DNA from 3 places in the Bacillus coreaensis genome. Region 1 is predicted to be linked to each of the others. Evidence: riboswitches for the same ligand, from Rfam matches in the RefSeq annotation. Region 1 holds a riboswitch; each other region holds the start of a gene.
The links. Region 1 has a riboswitch for lysine ahead of ACQ5H4_RS09395 (aspartate kinase). Riboswitches for the same ligand answer to the same signal wherever they lie in the genome.

Region 1 (4,773 bases):
ATTGACTACAAGGTGCTGCACAAGAAATAGACCAACTGGAATGACTCCAAGCAGCGAGTGTAATCTTCGATAAAAAAACTCTCGGTTTCCTGCCATGAACTTAACCCCCCTTAAAAATTAAACGGAATGACTAAAATAATATCCGTTTTTTTACAATAATTTTTACAATTATGTGACATGTTCATTTTACTCCCAACATGAAAGAGCGTCAAGAAAACGGATACATAAAATGCTCTATATATACAAAATATTTTTAATATATTGATATCACTATTAATGCTTATGTATAAACATCTTACAGCGCTTTCTTTTATATTGATATAACAATTAATGTAAAAATTTTTTAAATCAGTTTTTTTTGTTTTCATGCGTATTTCCCCGGAAAACGTATATAATAGAATAATAGAAAGTGGGGGACATGTTTTGAGTGAATTGAAATTAGAACAACCTATTTCGGCCACAGATCCTGCACTTGTTCCAGCCTTTGGATATGAATTACTAAGAGAAGTGCTTCTTCCAGACATTCTTGGAAGAGAAACAGCTTCTATTTTATACTGGGCAGGTAAGGCTTTAGCCAGAAAGTACCCTTTGCAGTCGGTCGAAGAAATTATTACTTTTTTCCAACAGGCAGGTTGGGGCACACTACAAATTAAATCTGAAAAAAAGAATGAGCTTGAGTTTGAATTATCGAGTGACTTAATCAAAAATCGCTTTAAAGAGCATCCAGACTGTCAATTCCAATTGGAAGCAGGATTCTTGGCTCAACAAATGGAAGAACAAAAACAGGTAATTACTGAAACCTATGAACACCCGAAGAAAAAGCTCGCTACGGTTTCCTTCACTGTACGTTGGGATAGAAAAGATTCTATTGAATAGTACTTAAAAAGCTTTCATATTTTTATGAAAGCTTTTTAGTTTGTCTCATTTTTTAACTTACCGCACTGCTTCTATGCTTTAACAGATTTTCCAGACAACTCAAATGCTTCATGAAGTGCTTCAACTGCTTTCAGCATCTGAGCTTCCTCTATCACTGTAGAAACCTTAATTTCAGAGGTACTTACCATCTTTACCTGAATCCCTCCTGCGGCTAGTACTTCAAACATTTCTGCTGCAACCCCAGGATTGGAAATCATCCCTGAACCAACAATCGATACTTTTGCAAGGTTTGGTTCTGCTTCTATACTTGCATATTTCAAGGAATCTTTATTAGCTTGTAGAACAGCCATAGTTTCTTCTAAATCTGTGCTCTTAATAGAAAAAGATAAGTTTGTCGTTGATTCATTCGTCATACTTTGAATAATAATATCAACGTTCAAATGATTTTTTGCTAAGATGGTGAAGATCGTTGACAGATTTGTTAATCCATTTGGAAGGCCTAAAACACTTACTCTCGTAATTTCATCTTCAAAAGCAACACCTCTTACAACTAAACTTTGTTCCATTGATACTTCCTCCTCAATTATCGTTCCATTTTCTCGCTCCATACTTGACCGTACTTCAAGTGGGACCGCATAATTTTTTGCATATTCAACGGCTCTTGGATGTAACACTCCCGCACCTAAGTTAGCTAACTCTAACATTTCATCATAAGAAACAGACTTAAGCTTTCTTGCCTCTTTCACATAACGTGGATCTGTTGTAAATACACCTGTTACATCGGTATAAATATCGCATTTATCAGCTTTTAATGCGGCTGCTAATGCCACTGCTGTTGTATCCGATCCACCTCGACCAAGAGTTGACACCGCTCCATCAATCGCAATTCCTTGAAAGCCGGCTACGACTACTATTTTCCCTTTATGTAGCTCAGTTTGAATTTTAGTTGTATTAATGTGTAAAATCCTAGCATTTCCATGAACTGCCTCTGTTTCAATTCCTGCTTGCCAACCAGTAAAGGATATTGCTTCATAGCCTTTTTCTATTAACACCATCGACAATAATGCGATCGTGACTTGCTCACCTGTCGTGAGAAGCATATCCATTTCACGTTTGCTTGGACGGCTTGAGATTTGATTTGCTAGACCCACTAATTCGTCTGTTGCTTTCCCCATTGCAGACACAACGACCACTACGTCGTTCCCTCGCATCTTTTCTTCAATTACTCGATCGGCTACATGCTTAATACGATCAACATTTCCTACCGATGTACCACCAAACTTTTGGACAACCAATCCCATATATACCCCTACTTTCTTTTCATCTCTTTCATGTGCCTTTTTTGAAAATACAAAAAAAGCCATGAGAGATATCTCATGGCTGCGTGAATGAACGTACAAAAATACGGACTTATACACAGTGAGATAGCTCTCCAAGACATACTGTCTTGACAATCCAGTATTTATTCAATACAGGACCAGCAGATACGGCAATTCAGAGACCTATCCACTTCGGCGAACATCCCCTTTCACAGCTTCTCATCGAATCTCAGTATTCTCAAAGCTGTTACTATTGGTGCTCGCACCTCTACCTTCACTTAACGATTAAGTGATTAATATAAAATTTTCCTAATTATAGCACAGCCTCCTAGTGACGACAATGCTATTCTTGTAATTTTTTCATTAACAGATCTACTGTATTTTGTGGAAGTCCAATAGATAAAAAGTCCTCTTTGTTTGCTTCCTTCATTTTTTTTACCGACCCAAAGGCTTTTAATAATTGTTTCTTCCTTTTCTCACCGATTCCCGGTACATCATCCAAAATCGACTGAAACACATTTTTCCCTCGAAGTTGCCTGTGAAACGTGATGGCAAAACGATGCACTTCGTCTTGAATTCTTTGAAGCAAATAAAATTCCTGGCTATTCCGTTCAAGCGGCACGACTGTTAATGGCTTCCCGTATAAAAGCTGTGAGGTTCTATGTTTATCATCTTTAACGAGCCCAGTTATCGGAATATCTAAACCAAGTTCATTTTCCAAAATATCTCTTACCGCTTCTACATGTCCCTTTCCACCATCTATCATAATTAGATCAGGAAGTGGGAGGTTTTCTTTAAGCACACGAGAATATCGGCGTCTTGTGACTTCCCTCATCGATTCATAATCATCAGGACCCTCAACAGACTTAATTTTGTATTTTCGATACTCTCTTTTTGCTGATTTCCCATCAATAAATACAACCATTGCCGATACTGGGTCTGTTCCTTGGATATTTGAGTTATCAAAAGCTTCAATTCGGTGAGGAGTATAAATTCCCAGTTGCTCTCCAAGTTGCTCGACTGCTTTAATCGTTCTCTCTTCATCTCGCTCCACGAGAGAGAATTTTTCTTTTAGAGCAATGCTTGCATTTTTTGTAGCTAACTCAACTAGGTCCTTCTTCTGTCCACGTTTCGGCTGCAATACCTTTGTTTGTAGAAGTTGTTCCGCTAATTCTAGATCTACTTCATCCCGTAAAAGTATCTCTTTTGGTTTAAAATGACTGGATTGATCGTAGAATTGACCTAAGAACGTTAAAAATTCTTCTTCTGCTTCTCCATAAATAGGGAACATGGAAATGTCTCTCTCAATGAGCTTGCCTTGGCGAACAAAAAATACTTGAACACACATCCACCCTTTATCAACCGAATAGCCGAACACATCTCGGTCAGTAAAATCAGTCGTTGTCATTTTTTGTTTTTCCATTGTTGCTTCTATATGGGCTATTTTATCGCGGAAATCCTTTGCTCTTTCGAAATCAAGCTCTTCTGCAGCAGCTTGCATCTTAAGTGTAAGGTCCTTTTTAATGTCCTTATAACCACCATTTAAAAACTTTGTAATTTCTTCTACAAGTTCTTTGTAGGTCGATTCTTTTACTTCCTTTACACAAGGAGCCAAACATTGTCCAAGATGATAATATAAGCATACTCTATCAGGCAATGTTGAGCATTTTCTCAAAGGATAGATTCGATCCAAAAGCTTTTTTGTTTCGTTCGCAGCAGACACATTCGGGTATGGACCAAAATATTTCCCTTTGTCCTTTTTGACCTTACGAGTTGTAATCAGGCGTGGATGCCTTTCTGCAGTTAACTTAATAAAAGGATATGTTTTATCGTCCTTTAACATCACATTGTACTTAGGATCATGTTTCTTTATTAAATTTAACTCGAGAATTAGTGCTTCAATATTGGACGATGTAACGATATATTCAAAATCCTCAATTTCAGAAACGAGCCTTTGCGTTTTTCCATCGTGAGATCCAGTAAAGTACGACCTGACACGATTTTTTAATACTTTCGCTTTACCAACATATATAATTGTCCCTTGCCGATCCTTCATCAAATAACATCCAGGTTGATCAGGTAATAAAGCAAGTTTATTTTTTATCATCTCATTCAAAAGGTACACCTCCAACTACAAAACACTCTGATTTTATTATAAAGTTTTTTTGAGGGGATATATAGTAGGAGCCCACTGGAAAAGAAAAAACCACTCAGGATCGAGTGGTTTACACATTTTATAGATGAGAGTTTAAGCGCTCTTCTAAAGCTTCCTTCGGTTGGAAGCCGACAACTTTATCAATTACTTCGCCATCTTTCATGATAAGAAGTGTTGGGATGCTCATAACTCCAAACTTTGCTGCAGTTTCTTGGTTTTCGTCAACATCGATTTTAACGATTTTGACTTTGTCTCCCATTTCTGAATCAAGCTCTTGAAGAACAGGAGCAATCATCTTACATGGACCACACCATGGAGCCCAAAAATCTGCAAGCACTAGGCCTGAACCAGTTTCTGTTGAAAAGTTTTGATCTGTTGCATTTGAAATAGCCATTTTCATGCCTCCTTAAGTATTGCTTCGAG
Region 2 (4,773 bases), on a different contig from region 1:
TTGCGATTGCAAAATTTTATGTGTGGATCTTTCGGGGTACACCGTTACTTGTTCAATTATTTATCCTATTTTACGGTCTTCCAAGTGTGGGAATTACGCTTGATCCATTCCCAGCTGCCGTACTTGGTTTTACCTTAAATAAAGGAGCGTATAGCTCGGAAATTATTCGTGCCGCGATCCTGTCTACTCCTAAGGGACAGTGGGAAGCAGCCTTTTCGATTGGTATGACTCGGGCACAAGCCATGAGACGAATCATCCTCCCACAAGCCATTAGAGTATCGGTTCCACCACTTGGAAACTCTTTTATCAGCCTGGTAAAAGACACTTCCCTTGCTGCAACGATCACGGTTACAGAGATGTTTCAAAAAGGACAACAGGTGGCTGCAGCTACGTATGAACCTCTTTGGCTGTATATAGAAGTGGCATTTATTTACTTAATGTTTAGTACGGTGCTGTCCTATGCTCAATCCATGCTCGAACGTCGCTTTGACCGTAGCGTAGCCAAGTAGGAAGGGAGAGTATTGGCGATGATTAAACTAGAAAATTTATATAAAAGCTTTGGAGAGATTGATGTTTTAAAAGGAATTGACTTAGAGGTGGAAAAGGGGAAAACGGCTGTAATTATTGGCCCCTCTGGTTCAGGGAAAACCACCCTTTTGCGCTGTCTGAATTTATTGGAGATTCCAAACCAAGGGTCGATTACCATTGGAGAGAAAGAACTTCAGTTTCAATCAGGAACGAAGCTAAAACCGACTCAAATGACCCTCTTTCGTCAACAAACGGGCATGGTGTTTCAATCGTACAACCTGTTTCCACACTTAACGGTTGTTGAGAACGTAATGGAGGGACAGGTCGTGGTGTTAAAACGCTCAAAATCGGAGGCCAAAAAGCGTTCTCTCGATTTACTCGCCAAGGTTGGACTGAGCGACCGAGCGGAAATGTACCCTCATCAATTATCAGGTGGCCAGCAGCAACGTGTGGGGATTGCCAGAGCAATGGCGATGGATCCGAAAGTCTTATTGTTTGACGAACCCACCTCGGCGCTAGATCCGGAGCTTGTTGGTGACGTGTTAAAAGTCATGAAGGATCTTGCTGAAGAAGGAATGTCGATGGTCGTTGTTACCCATGAAATGGAGTTCGCTAGAGACGTAGCAGACCAAGTCATTTTCATGGATCAAGGACTAATTGCAGAAAAAGGAACACCAGAAGAAATCTTCACCCTCTCCACCAACCCAAGAACGCAGCAGTTTCTAAACAAAGTCGCACGCTGAACTAAACAACAAAAGGGGTAAAGTGTCCTTTCCAGAAGGACGCTTTACCCCTTTTTGTCCACGTGCGGTGACAGACACCCTCCGTGGACACTTTGGCCACATTTGTCTTTTTGTGGTGTCTGTCACCGCCGTTAGGCTGCTTTTTTGGTTTTTGTTTTTTGTTTGTGTGCTCTTGCTACTGGGCCGTAGAAGAAGATTCCACTTGCAAGGAGAGCCACTCCGAACATGAAGGTTTTGATGTCTGCTGTACCCGCGTAGATCACCCATACTGAATATAAGGTCGCTAGTAAAGCAATGACACCGTCCACCACTTTTGATCTTGCTTGGCCTTCATACGTTTCACCTGTGATCACTAGCTTTAACTGAAATACAGCTGCAATGAAGTACGGAACCAGGTAAGATAAGGTTGCAATATAAATAACAAAGTCAAACGCCGCAGAGATGGAATTTGAAATCGTTGAGAAAATAAATAACTGTCCCAATGAGTTTGTGATAATCATTGATAACACCGGAATATTCTTCTCATTTTCCTTTAAGAAAGAAGGTAAAAACAGACCTTGCTTGGCTGCTTGGTACGGAACTTCTGCACTTAACATCACCCAACCAATGGTAGAACCAAATAAGCTGATTAATCCAATACCTGCTAACACTTTTCCAGAAACAGGTCCAAGCACGGAGACAATCGCATCAATTAATGGCTTGTCCGACGCAATTAACGCCTCTTGGCTTAATAAGCCCATCACTAATGTACTTACTCCAATATAGATGGCTAACGCGATGAACAACCCTAGAATCGTTGCACGCTTGACGTCAATTTGCTTCTTGGCACGTCCCGCAAAAACAACCGCCGATTCCACACCGATAAACGCCCAAAGGGTAGCAACCGCTGCATTGCTAATCTGACCCATAAGCCCGACCGTTGCCCCACTCTCATCGAAACGTGGCTCAACCATAGGAAGCATATGCGAAGCCTCAAATGCAAACAACGCAACAATAATGAAGATGAAGAAACCTGCCACCTTAGAAGCTGTTGCCATGAAGTTTAACTTCCCTGCATTTTCTAACCCACGTAAAATAATGAAGTGAGTTCCCCATAATAAAATCGAACAAACCACAAAAGTTAAGGCATTACCAACCTTTAAAGTAAACGAACCAACGGTAAATAACTCAGCCTGACTCGTTAAAATCGGAAAGAACGTTGATAAATAACTTGCGAATGTTGTAATGATCGCAATATTTCCCGCTAAGTTACCAATCCAATAACCCCAAGTCGCCATGAACCCAGAAAGAACAGACCCTCTAGAATTTGGCTTAAAAAGCTCTTTCGCATAAATTTGTGGTCCACCATTTAAATTTGGCTTTCTCATTCCTAAATTCCCGAATACAAGTGCAGTAACTAACACTCCCGCTCCTGTAAATAACCAAGCGAGAATAACCCCCGCCGGACTTGCCGCTTCTGACAGTGAACGTGGCAGCATAAAGATACCCGAACCAACCATATTTCCAACGACTAATGCCGTTAATATCCATAAACCTAACTTCGTTTGTTTTCCCATGATAATATTCCTTTCTATTATACTTCCCCATCTCTCAAGTATAGAGGCACTAATAGACATAAAAAAACACACCAAAACGTGAGTACAGTGTGCTTTACAATAACCGCATCAGGCAAATGGATAGTTCAACATAGCTTTACGAGCTATGACAGTCCTACACCTATTCGATGTAGTCCCAGCTACTATAGTCAGAGAATTATAGTGCTTCGGCGAAAATTCCTTTCAACTGAAATCATGGAGCTCCTCTGGCTCTCATCCAACCTACTAATATTTTCCGCAACCTCTACCTCATCTTGAGCTGATGAGGATCATATTTAATTTAAAATGCTTTACTAGAATAATTCATGGGCGTTTTTATGTCAATGGGATTAATTGCTATTGTACCGTTCGAACATCACTAAACGGATAAAACACAAACTCACTAACTCCGACAATCTTTTCCTTCTTAATAAAACCAAGACCATTCCTTGAGTCCATACTGCGAAGTCGATTGTCACCCAATACAAAATAATGACCTTCCGGAACCATAGTAGGTCCATAATCTCCCGTTAACACACTACCTTGTTCATGCGCCTGCTCCCGATTACTCTCTAAATACTCTTCGCTGTGAACAGCGCCATTGATTAGTAACTGATCATCCCTGATTTCGATCATATCACCAGGTAAACCAATAATTCTTTTGACGTAATTTTCGCCTTCTCCTTTAATAATCACGATGTCCTCACGTTCAATTTTGTCGGTATTGACTTTGTTAACAAATATTTTCTCTTGATCGTGAAGAGTTGGTTCCATGGAGGCACCATCCACAATATAAGGAGCAAAGACAAATGTACGAACGACGACTACGATAGCGAAAGCAATAAACACCGATTTACCCCAGCTAATTATTTCTTGCCTCTTCTTAGTTTCTCCCATCCTATTCTGCTCCCTTTTTATGTAATAAACTTGTTTACATTTTATCATAATCACTTATTACCCACGGTTACCAAAGCTCACTCTCAGCCCATAAATCGTTAGACAAGATTCACCAAAAATATCTAGGAAATGCCAAATAAAAAAGTCAGCACTAGTGCTGACTTCTCATCTATCCTTATTGCTGACTCTTCAATTTTCTGTATTGATACATTTTCCATTGATAATGAATAAAGCAACCAATACAAAAACCTAAAAGGGCAACGGTCGCAGCAATCGCGACTAATATCGTAAATATATACCCTACCACTGGCAGATTAAAGGCAAACCCTATAAAACCTGCCCCTAAACATAGAATGGCGATTTTTTGATTAAACTGCTGTTGCTCCCAATCTTCTTGCAGGTACCTTGATGGTTCCCTTTTTAAAAACCGCTTCGCTACCTCCATGATTGGATTTATACGAAAAATAACTCCACATACACCTGAAAGTAGAGGAATCAATAAAATCCATTCCATATTTGTCACCCATGTAAGGATAACGGAGAGTACAATGATCGACTGGTTGATTTGAACAAGTGGCTTGGGAATCGTACGAACGACGTTAGCTGACATCTATATCACACCTTTATTATAGGATTAGTTGGTAATTTATTTTACCGAATATCCAGGCATTTGTATACAAATTAGGATGACACTAATAGAAGGAAAAAATGATAATTGGCCTAAATCTTTTCTGTAAAATAAGCGGAGGTTTTCCGGTTAAATGCAAAATGGTGCAGGTTTCGTAGTAAATAAGAGGAGGTTTTCCGATTATGCAAAGCAAAATCCCCCATTTTCGAAGTTTTAAAGTCAATAGGCGGAATCTCTCCGTCTATTGAAGCCTTCTTTAGTAATAGTTACTAGTTTAAACGAAAATTTTCCGTCTATTTATCCGCTCCGGTGCTTAACCTGCTCCCCCAACCGATAAGTGAGGACCCCACTTGAACCCAGATGCAGGAGTCAGCAACTTTTATGCTAATAAAGAAACTCGCCA
Region 3 (4,773 bases), on a different contig from region 1:
GAATTCTGGAGAATGGCCAAAATTTCTGCCTATCGAAATAACTTTGAAAGCCAAACAGATCTCGTGATAAATATGACCGTTCACTCCTTTAAACAAATGATTAGTAAGCTCAAAGGAAGCACCATACAAAAACCTATTGCCTATTATTACGGAATCCTGAATAAAAAGTTTGAAGAGCTTTATTTTGAAGAGTTATATGAATTGGGGTTTTGAGAGTAGTTTTCTAAATGAAAAAAACCTCCAATTGCTATCTACTATAACAATTGGAGGTGCAGTTAGTATAATTGCTTAATTTAATGTACGCTTCAAGAATTCTCTTGTGCGTTCTTGGGTTGGATTAGTGAAAATCTGCTCTGGAGTGCCTTCTTCGGCAATCACTCCTTGGTTCATAAAGACCACTCGATCCGATACTTCTTTGGCAAATTCCATTTCATGCGTCACAATCAACATCGTCAGACCAGATTCTGCGAGTTCCTTCATGACTTTTAGAACTTCCCCTACCATTTCTGGGTCAAGAGCAGACGTTGGTTCATCAAATAGCATCACATCTGGGTCCATGGAAAGGGCTCTAGCAATGGCCACACGTTGCTTTTGGCCACCCGACAGTTGTTTGGGTTTTGCGTTAATATATTTATCCATTCCAACCACCTTCAAGTACTTCATCGCTACTTTTTCGGCTTCTTCCTTGGAGCGTTTGAGTACTTTGACTTGTCCTACCACACAGTTCATAAGAACATTGTGATTGTTAAAAAGGTTAAATTGTTGGAACACCATGCCTAGATGCTGTCGGTAAGCCGCTACATCATGCTTGTCATCTAGTATATTTTCGCCATGATAAATAATTTTTCCGCCGCTTGGTTTTTCTAAAAGATTCACACAACGAAGAAGAGTGGACTTACCAGAACCTGAGGAACCGATAATGGTAACTACTTCTCCTTTGTTCACTGAAAAATTAATGTCTTTTAATACTTCATGAGTTCCAAAGGATTTGTTTAAATGCTGAATATCAATAATCTTTTCCATCGTCTCTCCTCCTTCTCTCATTACTTTTGGGCCACTTCTACTTGTGTTTCGTTAACAATCATCGTATAGCTTTCAGAGCCATCTAATTTCTTTTCAATATAAAGCAAGATTCTTGTCACAATAAACGTCATCACAAAATAAATCAGACATGCGACGAAAAACGATTCAAAATATCTAAAGTTATTGCCTGAAATCGATTTGGTAACGAAAAATAATTCGGTCACGGAGATCACATTCAGAACGGACGTATCTTTAATATTAATAACAAACTGATTTCCTGTGGCAGGTAAAATATTTCGAATGACCTGTGGCAATACCACATTCCACATCGTTTGTAGATGATTCATTCCGATCGCATGTGCGGCTTCAAACTGCCCTTTTTCAATCGACACAATTCCACCACGTACAATTTCCGCCATATAAGCTCCTGTATTGATCGATACGACAAAAATAGCGGCCACAAACACATTCATATCAATACCGAATGCTAGGGCAGATCCATAGAAAATTACCATAGCTTGTACAATCATTGGTGTTCCACGGAAGAATTCTATATATATAGAAAGAATTAGGTTAATCACTTTTAAAAGTATCTTTTTCCCGCCACGTTCCGGCATGGGAATCGTTCGTATAACGCCTGCTAATAATCCAATCATTGCTCCAAATATCGTTCCAACCAGAGCAATCAAAAGGGTTAACCCAGCACCACGAAGGAACATAGGCCAGTTTTCCGCAATGATTTTAATAACCCATTCAAGACTCATCATTTCTCCTCCTTACCGTATAAAACCGACTGTATACTTATATACAGCCGGTTCCTGAATTCTATTTTGCTGCTGGTTGATTCGTAATAGCAGCATCCATGATGCTTGTTTGTTCTTCCTCTGAGATACCTGCTAAAATTTCATTGATCTTTTCTGTTAAATCACTGTCTTTTTTCAAACCAACAGCGATTGCTGTATCATCTTCTGATGTTTCGAAACCATCTTCAAATTCAACCATTACATAGTTTTCATTGGCTGCTGATGCACTAACTCCTTCTGGACGTTCTGAAACGTAACCATCAATGATCCCTGATTCTAGAGCAACTCTCATGGCCGGGAAGTTGTCCATCGCCGTTTTCTTGTTTACACCTTCGATTTGATCAATCACATTGTAGTGGAACGTATTTAATTGCGCTGTAATTTTTGCACCTTTGAAATCTTGGATCGAAGTAGCATTTTCATACTTGCTGCCTTTTTTCACAACAATTACTAAATTTGACTTGTAGTAATTATCCGTAAAGTCGATCGTTTCCTTACGCTCAGCCGTTGGTGACATTCCAGCAATAATCGCATCAATTTTACCTGATGTTAAAGCGGGTACTAAGCCATCCCACTCTGTTTTAACAATCACTAATTCTTTACCTAAACCTTCAGCGACTTTCTTAGCGATTTCCACATCATATCCACCAGCATACTCTGCAGAACCATCAATTTTAACTCCACCGTTAGAATCGTCGTTCTGAGTCCAGTTAAAAGGAGCGTAACCCGCTTCTAAACCAACTTTAAATGTATTATCCTCTGATGATCCAGAATCAGAACCATTACTTGATCCACATCCGGCTAATAATAGAATCGATGAAACTAATAAAACTATGAATAATGATAACTTGTTTTTCATGATGTCTTTCCCCCTGTTATTTTATCGTACTAAAACAAAAAACGACCTGAGATAAACTCAGGTCGCGTTATGCATAGTTGTCCTAAAGTCCCCTCTTTTATCCCAAATGAGATAGCACAACTCAATAAACGACTAAGTTTATCGAGACAGTCCTGCAGCTCTTAACTACAGACCCAGCATGTAATACTCGAGAATATTACAAACTTCGGCGACATTTCCTTCTCCTTAGCATCACTGCTTCTCAAACTCCACTAAAGACTGTTAAATATCGCGCCTCTACCCCACTGTAAAAAGTGAGGTCTTATTCAATTATCTTCTTATACTACAATACTATCTTTTAGTTCGTCAACTAGGTTTTTCTGGTAAGGTTCTACTTTATCAATAGATCATTTACTCTTATAAAAAATGTGTTTAAAATGGACTACGTTTTATCATTCCGTTACAATGGCCAATGTAGCGAACATTAGGAGGGTGTTTATGAGTAAATATACGCATGTTTTTCACGGAACTGCTTTTTCTAGTTTTTCTCCTAAAAAAATTAATACATTAAAAAATTATTTATTCTTTGTGAATTCAAATGGAATGATTGAAAAAATGGTTGGACCTGAACACGAGGAATATCAACCCTTGTTAGCGGACTACCAAGGGCAGGAGAACTTTCATCAATTAGCAGACGGGCAATATTTCCTCCCCGGTTTTGTGGATTTGCATGTCCATGCCCCACAATGGGCGCAATCAGGGACAGCATTGGATATTCCCCTCTATGACTGGCTTCACACGTATACATTTCCTTTAGAGTCCAAATATACAGATTTAACTTTTGCCCAAACAGTCTATGAAGATCTCGTAAATACACTACTCGCCAACGGCACAACGACAGTCCTTTACTTTGCAACCGTCCATAAAGAGGCAAGTCTATTATTAGCAGAAATATGTGCAAAAAAAGGACAGAGGGGTTTAGTAGGCAAGGTTGTCATGGATGATCCTGAACAAAACCCTGACTATTATCGGGATGCAGATGCCAAAACCGCGATAGCTGATACAGAGGAATTTATTTTAGCAGTGAAGGAGCTAGCTAAAACAGTTAAACAAGGTGTGTATCCCGTTGTTACTCCTCGCTTTATTCCAAGTTGTTCGGACGAAGCACTTAAGGGCTTAGGGGAACTCGCAGCTAAGCATGATACACATGTTCAATCGCATTGTAGCGAAAGTGACTGGGCTCATAACTATGTACAAGACCGTTTTCACAAACATGATGCATTTGCCTTGCATGATTTTGGCTTATTAGGTGAGAAATCTGTAATGGCTCATTGTAATTTCTTAGATGACGATGATGCAGAGCTATTTGCCAAAACAGGAACAGCGATCAGCCATTGTCCATTGTCAAATGCCTACTTCGCAAATAGCGTGATCCCGATCAAACGTTTTCAGGCTATGGGAATTGATGTTGGATTAGGAACCGATATCTCAGCTGGCGCGACTCCAAGTCTTTATGATAATGCCAAACAGGCTGTGGTCTCCTCTAGAATGCTAGAAGACGGGGTAAATCCGGCTCTTCCTGCCGAGGAACGGGGTGTACCAAATTCCCGCATTTCCATTCACGATGCCTTTTACTTGGCTACAGCCGGCGGTGGAGAAAGCTTAAGCCTACCCATTGGGCGAATTCAAGAAAACTATGCATGGGACGTACAAATCATTGAAACGAAATTACCAGCAGCCAGCCTGCCCATATTCGCTGAAAATGAAGAGTTAGATGATATTTTCCAAAAAATAATGTATCTTGTCCGTCCTGAACATATTCGGGAAGTTTGGGTACAAGGGGAAAAAGTACACTCACGGGCTTAGGGATTGGCATTTAAAGGAGCATACTAACGCCACATTGCTTTATCAATGTGGCGTTGTTTTTTGCCATTGCAGTGTGGTGAAGTAATTTTTATGCAAGCTCCAAAGCAATTTCCATCATTTTTGTAAATGACGTTTGTCTTTCCTCTGGTGTTGTTTGCTCCTGCCTAAAAATATGATCACTTATAGTTAAGATACAAAGAGCATTAACACCCGCACGAGCAGCATTTAAATATAGACCAGCCG

Region 2: another riboswitch for lysine. It lies ahead of ACQ5H4_RS16765 (amino acid permease); the one in region 1 lies ahead of ACQ5H4_RS09395 (aspartate kinase).
Region 3: another riboswitch for lysine. It lies ahead of ACQ5H4_RS17475 (transporter substrate-binding domain-containing protein); the one in region 1 lies ahead of ACQ5H4_RS09395 (aspartate kinase).

The regions. Positions count from the first base shown of each region.
Region 1 is NZ_JBOCCY010000005.1:29,432-34,204, reverse strand. Features, by position in the region: gene ACQ5H4_RS09405 (succinate dehydrogenase cytochrome b558 subunit) at 1-96, opposite strand, end outside; gene ACQ5H4_RS09400 (YslB family protein) at 424-876, shown strand; gene ACQ5H4_RS09395 (aspartate kinase) at 948-2,177, opposite strand; lysine riboswitch at 2,294-2,474, opposite strand; gene uvrC (excinuclease ABC subunit UvrC) at 2,539-4,302, opposite strand; gene trxA (thioredoxin) at 4,430-4,744, opposite strand.
Region 2 is NZ_JBOCCY010000012.1:8,933-13,705, forward strand. Features, by position in the region: gene ACQ5H4_RS16755 (amino acid ABC transporter permease) at 1-509, shown strand, start outside; gene ACQ5H4_RS16760 (amino acid ABC transporter ATP-binding protein) at 528-1,271, shown strand; gene ACQ5H4_RS16765 (amino acid permease) at 1,403-2,827, opposite strand; lysine riboswitch at 2,941-3,121, opposite strand; gene lepB (signal peptidase I) at 3,203-3,742, opposite strand; gene ACQ5H4_RS16775 (DUF4395 domain-containing protein) at 3,918-4,352, opposite strand.
Region 3 is NZ_JBOCCY010000013.1:32,209-36,981, forward strand. Features, by position in the region: gene ACQ5H4_RS17460 (hypothetical protein) at 1-213, shown strand, start outside; gene ACQ5H4_RS17465 (amino acid ABC transporter ATP-binding protein) at 289-1,023, opposite strand; gene ACQ5H4_RS17470 (amino acid ABC transporter permease) at 1,044-1,787, opposite strand; gene ACQ5H4_RS17475 (transporter substrate-binding domain-containing protein) at 1,849-2,685, opposite strand; lysine riboswitch at 2,790-2,972, opposite strand; gene guaD (guanine deaminase) at 3,163-4,530, shown strand; gene deoD (purine-nucleoside phosphorylase) at 4,619-4,773, opposite strand, start outside.